DNA from 3 places in the Halomonas sp. 5021 genome. Region 2 is predicted to be linked to each of the others. Evidence: predicted binding sites of a transcription regulator. Region 2 holds the regulator's gene; each other region holds the start of a gene.
The links. The regulator sigma-54, encoded in region 2, starts transcription at its own class of promoters, with help from an activator protein. The targets are predictions, from matches to a motif close to TGGCACNNNNNTTGCTNT.

Region 1 (2,275 bases), on a different contig from region 2:
CGAAGTAAATTCCAGCCAATACCATCACGGACACTGGCATAAAAGGTATCACCATAGGTAACGCTGGCACTTGGCCAGCCACGCGTTTCATTTTTGTCGCTACCCAGATAGTCGGGAACGCTAAATACACCGGCGCCAACGCTGCCTTCCCACTGGGCCAAAGCGCTACCCGATGCAACCATCAGCAACGTGGATAGCGTAAAATATGATAGGGCAGATAGTCTCGATCTCATGGTTAAAACCCACTGTTATCATTTAGGTTTGGAAGCAATGCCTTAACCAACCAAAGGCCGTCTTCCTTGACGTAAGCAATCAGCGACAACTCCTCACCAGGAATGGCCAGCTGCAAATGGATTGACGATCAGCGTGGCGCAGGAGCCACGCATAACATACATTTATGTATGTAAGCTAGCATTCGCCTTCATTTCCGTCAATTTAACTTCTCCCACCGAATCAACGCTACCACCGAGACAATCAACGACAGAGCGGCCTTCTTGCAACAAGATCGTGCACAGCCCACAAGTGTGCCCCTCAGTGGTGCAGCCCTCACCGAGCAAGCCTTGCGATGGCTGATTCTCACCCCACCACTGGAAAATATAAATTCGACCTTAAAAAAAATAAATCAATGAAATAAATCGATTTTACAATTTTCTCAGCCCTCCAGTTAATAAATTGGCATGCCAAATGCAGCACCCTGACAACGAGCTCAGCGCCTGCAATACCCAGATCCAATCGAAGAGCTAACTCAAAAAGCTAACGCAAAGGGCTAAAGACTAAAGGACTAACACTGGACATTCAGGCGCGGCGTTAATCAACCGAAAATGACACAGGAAAACCTATTCATGTCATATCTAATGCCCAGTGAGTTTGTTACCAAGCTGGTAGACCAGGGTGAAGCGAAAGTCTATATGGGCACCCGGGATACGCTTATTCGCGCCTTCATGGCGGGGGCCACCCTGGCGTTGGCGGTTATTTTCGCCATTACTATCGCCACCCAAACAGGTAATTTCCTGATTGGAGCGCTGCTCTTTCCCGTGGGCTTTGTCATGCTCTACTTGATGGGTTATGACCTGCTCACCGGGGTTTTCACGCTGGTTCCAATCGCCTGGCTCGATAAACGACCCGGGGTCACCCTGCCACGGATGCTCAGGTGCTGGGGGCTGGTAGGACTTGGTAACCTGGGGGGCGCCTTGTTCATTGCCACGTTTGGCTATATGAACTTCACCATGGGCGGCACTGAGGAAATCAACGCCGTCGGCCAGACCATGATGTCTGTCGGTGAAAGCCGTACTGTGGGTTACCAGGATGCTGGCCTAGCCGGTTGGATTGTGCTTTTCCTGAGGGGCATGTTCTGCAACTGGATGGTTTCCATGGGGGTTGTGGGTGCCGCCATCTCGACAACGGTATCCGGCAAGATCATGGCCATGTGGATGCCGATCATTGTGTTCTTCTATCTTGGCTTCGAGCATTCCGTGGTCAACATGTTCCTCTTCCCGATCGGCCTGATGATGGGCGCTGAATTTACGCTGTATCAATACATCATGTGGAATGAAATCCCTACGGTTCTGGGTAACTTGGTCGGTGGTCTGACATTGGTCGGTCTGGTTCTTTACACCACCCACGTGCGTACCCAGCCCAAGAAAAATTTATCTTGATCGAGATCCATTGACTTAAAACAGCTAACAAAACAGGGCGCCATGCGCCCTTTACCACACGGGAGAACTCTCATGGATAAACTTGAAATGCGCCACACCCTGCTTGCCGCCAAAGCGCGCAAGAAAATGAGCTGGGATGATATCGCCACCGCTGTCGGGATGTCGCCTGTGTGGGTAGCGTCAGCTTGCTATGGCATGAACAGCGCCAGCCCCGATATCGCCCAAAAGATCTGCAACACGCTGGATGTCGAGAGCGACGTTGCCGATGCCCTGGTGACATTCCCGACCAAGGTGTGGGATGAAGCCATCCCACAGGACCCCTTCATTTATCGGCTCTATGAAGTTGTCGGCGTATATGGCGAGACACTCAAGGATGTGGTGCAGGAGCAGTTTGGCGACGGCATCATGAGTGCTATCGATTTCACCATGGACGTCGATAAGGTGGAAGATCCCAAAGGCGACCGTGTTCTGCTTACCCTGAATGGCAAGTTTTTACCTTATAAGTCCTGGTAACGCCTACTTCTGGTACGCCTCGAGCGCGGTAATGCTGCGTTCAACGCCGCTGCGATAGCTCGCCCCAAAGAGCAGCAAATGATTAAGCAGCGGGTAGAGTTGAAATA
Region 2 (2,275 bases):
AGCACCCATGCACGAGCGCGCCAAGGCAGGCATTGGCTATTTGCCCCAGGAGGCGTCGATCTTTCGCAAACTCTCCGTCGCCGACAACATCATGGCCATTTTACAAACCCGTCACGACCTGGATCGAGCCGGACGCGAAGCACGCCTGGAAACACTCCTGGAAGAGTTCCACATTACCCACATCCGCGACAATATGGGCATGAGCCTTTCCGGAGGCGAACGGCGCCGCGTCGAGATCGCCCGGTCCCTCGCGACAGAGCCTGCGTTCATCCTGCTTGATGAGCCTTTCGCAGGTGTAGACCCCATCTCCGTGGGCGATATCAAGTCGATCATCCGCGCCTTGAAGGAGCGAGGTATTGGCGTATTGATTACCGATCATAACGTGCGTGAAACGCTGGATATTTGCGATGTGGCGTATATCGTCGGCGACGGGCATATTATCGCCAGCGGTTCGCCGGCCGCTATTCTTGACAACCAGGAGGTGCGTGACGTTTACCTAGGTGCTGATTTCCGTCTCTAAAGCCAGCAATGGCATATTTATTGCCGATGGCATACTTATTGCACTTGCACCCAAACACAACTCGCACTAGGGTGGATGCTTTCCGATAAACGAGTGGTTCTCAGATGGTCATGAAAGCTTCTCTTCAACTGCGGATCGGCACTCAGCTCACCATGACACCCCAGCTGCAGCAGGCAATTGCCCTGCTACAGCTATCAACGCTCGATTTACGCCAGGAAATCCAGCAAGCGCTTGACGCCAACCCCATGCTCGAGCAGGAAGATGAGTTCAGCGAAAGCGAGCAAGCTGACAGCGAGCCGGAAGCAAGCGAGTGGGCAGATAGCATTCCCAAGGAGCTATCCGTCGATAGCGACTGGTCAGATACCTATCAGGATACGATGGGCAGTGGCAGCACAAGTAGCGAGGGACCTGACTTCGAGCGCCAGGCCACCGGGCAAACGCTGCATGGCCACCTCCTCTGGCAACTCGCCATGACCGATTTGAGCCAACGTGAACAGTTGGTGGCCGAGAGCCTGATTGACGCACTGGATGCTAACGGTTATCTCACCCAGCCCCTTGCCGATATCCGCGAAGGACTGCGAGACCAGGGCGTGGAAGGCCTCAGCCAGCGCGAGGTTGAGACCATTCTACTGCGACTGCAACAGTTCGAGCCCACCGGCATCTTCGCCCGCGATCTTCGCGAATGCCTGATGCTTCAGCTCGCCGCACTACCCGGTGATACACCGCTGCTGATTCCTGCGCGGCGTCTGGTTCGCCAGTTCCTTGAAGCGCTGGGTAAAAATGATCAGCGCCTCCTCAAGCGAAGACTCGGCCTGGACGATGCGCAACTCGATGACGTCATCCAACTGATCAGAAGCCTGGACCCGCGCCCCGGCAGCGTTTACAGCGCCACTGACGATAGCTACGTGATTCCCGACCTGGTGGTTCGCCACGATAACGAAGGCTGGCACCTCGAACTCAACCCAGAGGCCTTACCCAAGCTCAGGATTCAACCCGACTACGCTAGCCTGATCAAGCGCGCCGACAAGAGTCATGATAACCAGTTCCTCAAGGATCACTTGCAGGAAGCCCGCTGGCTGATCAAAAGCCTCTCCAGCCGCAACGACACCCTGTTACGCGTCGGCCGCGAAATCATCACTCGCCAGATCGGCTTTCTCGAACACGGCGAAGAGGCCATGAAACCGCTTATACTGGCCGATATTGCCGATGCGGTAGAGATGCATGAGTCGACCATCTCTCGCGTCACCACCCAGAAGTTCATCCATACACCGCGGGGCATTTTCGAGCTTAAATACTTCTTTTCCAGCCAGATCAGTGGCCAGGACGGCGACAGCCACTCCAGCACGGCCATTCGCGCTCGTCTCAAAAAACTGATTCAGGAAGAACCCCCCGGCAAACCTTTGTCAGATAGCCGTCTGGTCACCCTGCTGGAGGAAGCCGGCATCCACGTGGCACGTCGCACGGTTGCCAAATACCGCGAAGGCATGGGCATCCCTTCGTCCAGCGAACGGCGTCGCTTACGTTAAGCAAACGGAAACTCAACACAAGGGCTTTGCTTAACGCCAAAAAGGGTTACAATCGAAGGACAGTCCGACGGATAAGGAGTACGTCAATGCAAGTCAATATCACCGGTCATCATGTAGATCTGACTGACGCCTTGCGTGACTATGTCAACGAAAAGCTGGAACGCGTTGAGCGCCATTACGACAACATCACCACCGTGCAGGTAACGCTCTCGGTCGAAAAAGAGCGCCA
Region 3 (2,275 bases), on a different contig from region 2:
AACACGCCACCTTCGGTCAGGAAGGCCCGGTCGGTGTCCAGCGCTTCCAGCGCCTGATCCAGGCTGCTTGCCACGGTGGGTACCGACTTGCCTTCTTCCGGCGGCAGGTCGTACAAGTTCTTGTCCATGGCGTCGCCAGGGTGAATCTTGTTCTTGATGCCGTCGATACCGGCCATCAGCATCGCCGCAAAAGCCAGGTACGGGTTGGCCGTCGGGTCAGGGAAGCGGGTTTCAACACGCTTGCCTTTCGGGCTGGCCGTGTACGGAATACGAATGGATGCCGAACGGTTACGGGCACTGTAAGCCAGCATGACCGGTGCCTCGAAACCCGGTACCAGGCGCTTGTACGAGTTGGTAGAAGCGTTGGTGAAGGCGTTCAGGGCACGGGCGTGCTTGATGATGCCGCCAATATAGTAAAGCGCCATTTCGGAGAGACCCGCGTACTCGTCGCCTGCGAACTGGTTGGTACCGTCCTTCCAGAACGACTGGTGAACGTGCATGCCCGAACCGTTATCACCCACCAGCGGCTTCGGCATGAAGGTTGCCGTTTTGCCGTAGGCATGCGCCACGTTGTGGATCACATACTTCATTTCCTGAACTTCGTCGGCTTTCTTCACCAGCGTGTTGAACTTCACACCGATTTCGTTCTGACCAGCGTTGGAAACTTCGTGGTGGTGAACTTCTACCGACTGGCCGATCGCTTCCAGGGTGTTACACATGGCACCACGGATATCGTGGAAGCTGTCGACCGGTGGAACCGGGAAGTAGCCGCCTTTAACACGCGGACGGTGGCCCAGATTGCCACCTTCTACCTGGCTGTCCGTGGCCCATGCACCTTCTTCAGACGTGATCTTGTACATGGCGCCCTGGATGTCGGATTTCCAGTGGACTTCGTCAAAGATGAAAAACTCGGGCTCAGGACCGAAGAAAGCCGTGTCGCCAAGACCGGTTGACTGCAGGTACGCCTCGGCGCGCTTGGCAATGGAGCGTGGGTCACGGTCATAGCCCTGCATGGTGGCCGGCTCGATAATGTCACAGCGCAATACCAGCGTGGCATCTTCAGTGAAGGGATCGAGATAGGCAGTGCCATCTTCGGGGCGCAGAATCATGTCGGATTCGTTGATGCCCTTCCAGCCGTTGATGGACGAACCATCAAACATCTGACCGTTTTCGAAAAACTCTTCGTCCACATCGCGGGCAGGCACGGTCACGTGCTGCTCTTTACCGCGGGTGTCGGTGAAACGCAGGTCTACCCACTTAACATCATGCTCTTCAATTAGCGCGAGAGTCTTGGCTGACATAGTGTCCTCCGGTATGAGCGTGGCTTAAAGCTAATGACAGTAAGCTACCAATAAATGTTGTTCGACATGTCGCGTGCATCATGGCACGCCTGCCTTGCTTATTCACTCAACGTTTGTCCGTTGCCATCAACAGAACGTCTAGCGATAGAAACCGGCTAATGTTGTAGCACGCCGCCAGGCGATTTGCCTATGACCTACTAGCCGCTACCGCAAATAATGCAGGTTGCGTGCCAATCTTGCACCAATATGGCATAAAATAATGGCAAATAGTTGTTTTTAAATGACTTTAAAAATCACTCTGGTGCCACTTCATGTTGCATATCAGGCATAAACGTCCATTCAAAACCCGATGCCGCCAACTATTGCACCACAAATAAGCAAGAACGGACTTAATTGCACCATAGAGGTGCACTCGATATTACAGCCAAATCCACCCGCTTAATTTACTTGCGCGCCAAACGGTAGAGACTATAGTAAACTTTTATACACAATCAGTTACAATAAGCAAAAACCAGACACATAGACCGGAGGGCAACCCATGAAGTCGGTCTGCTTTATTATCGACACCAGCGTAACGGGTGCCCAACTGCCCCGCCATTTACGCAACATTCACCTAGCAGCCGCCGACCATCCCGCTTTCACACTGCAGATAACCAGTTTGCTCCGTGACCCCCGGTTAACCCTGATGGAGCAACGCTTCGCTGCCCACTGCACCACCCTGCCGGGCACCGCGCTGGGTGCGCGGCTGAACCATGCGGCCGCCACCAGTCAGGCCGAATGGCTGGTGTTTGCCATCCACGCCAAGGCCCTGCCGGTGACCCTCTGGGTGGCAATGTTTCCCATGCTGGATAGCTACGGCGTGGATGCCGTCGCGCTCGGCCCCAGTGAGCCCACCTTTCCCGCACGCCTGTTACAACGCTTTTTAGCCTCAGCGCTACAATCGCCGCCCTACATAGCGGTTCGACGGACGTGGT

Region 1: a site for sigma-54 is predicted at 674-691, ahead of R3F64_RS13510 (formate/nitrite transporter family protein). Genes of this name have one in related genera too.
Region 3: a site for sigma-54 is predicted at 1,517-1,534, ahead of glnA (glutamate--ammonia ligase). Genes of this name have one in related genera too.

The regions. Positions count from the first base shown of each region.
Region 1 is NZ_JAXOVU010000008.1:62,137-64,411, forward strand. It holds gene R3F64_RS13505 (MipA/OmpV family protein) at 1-233, opposite strand, end outside; gene R3F64_RS13510 (formate/nitrite transporter family protein) at 843-1,655, shown strand; gene cynS (cyanase) at 1,728-2,168, shown strand; gene R3F64_RS13520 (fructosamine kinase family protein) at 2,172-2,275, opposite strand, start outside.
Region 2 is NZ_JAXOVU010000001.1:136,968-139,242, reverse strand. It holds gene lptB (LPS export ABC transporter ATP-binding protein) at 1-520, shown strand, start outside; gene R3F64_RS00625 (RNA polymerase factor sigma-54) at 625-2,046, shown strand; gene hpf (ribosome hibernation-promoting factor, HPF/YfiA family) at 2,133-2,275, shown strand, end outside.
Region 3 is NZ_JAXOVU010000004.1:152,199-154,473, reverse strand. It holds gene glnA (glutamate--ammonia ligase) at 1-1,301, opposite strand, end outside; gene R3F64_RS09310 (hypothetical protein) at 1,840-2,275, shown strand, end outside.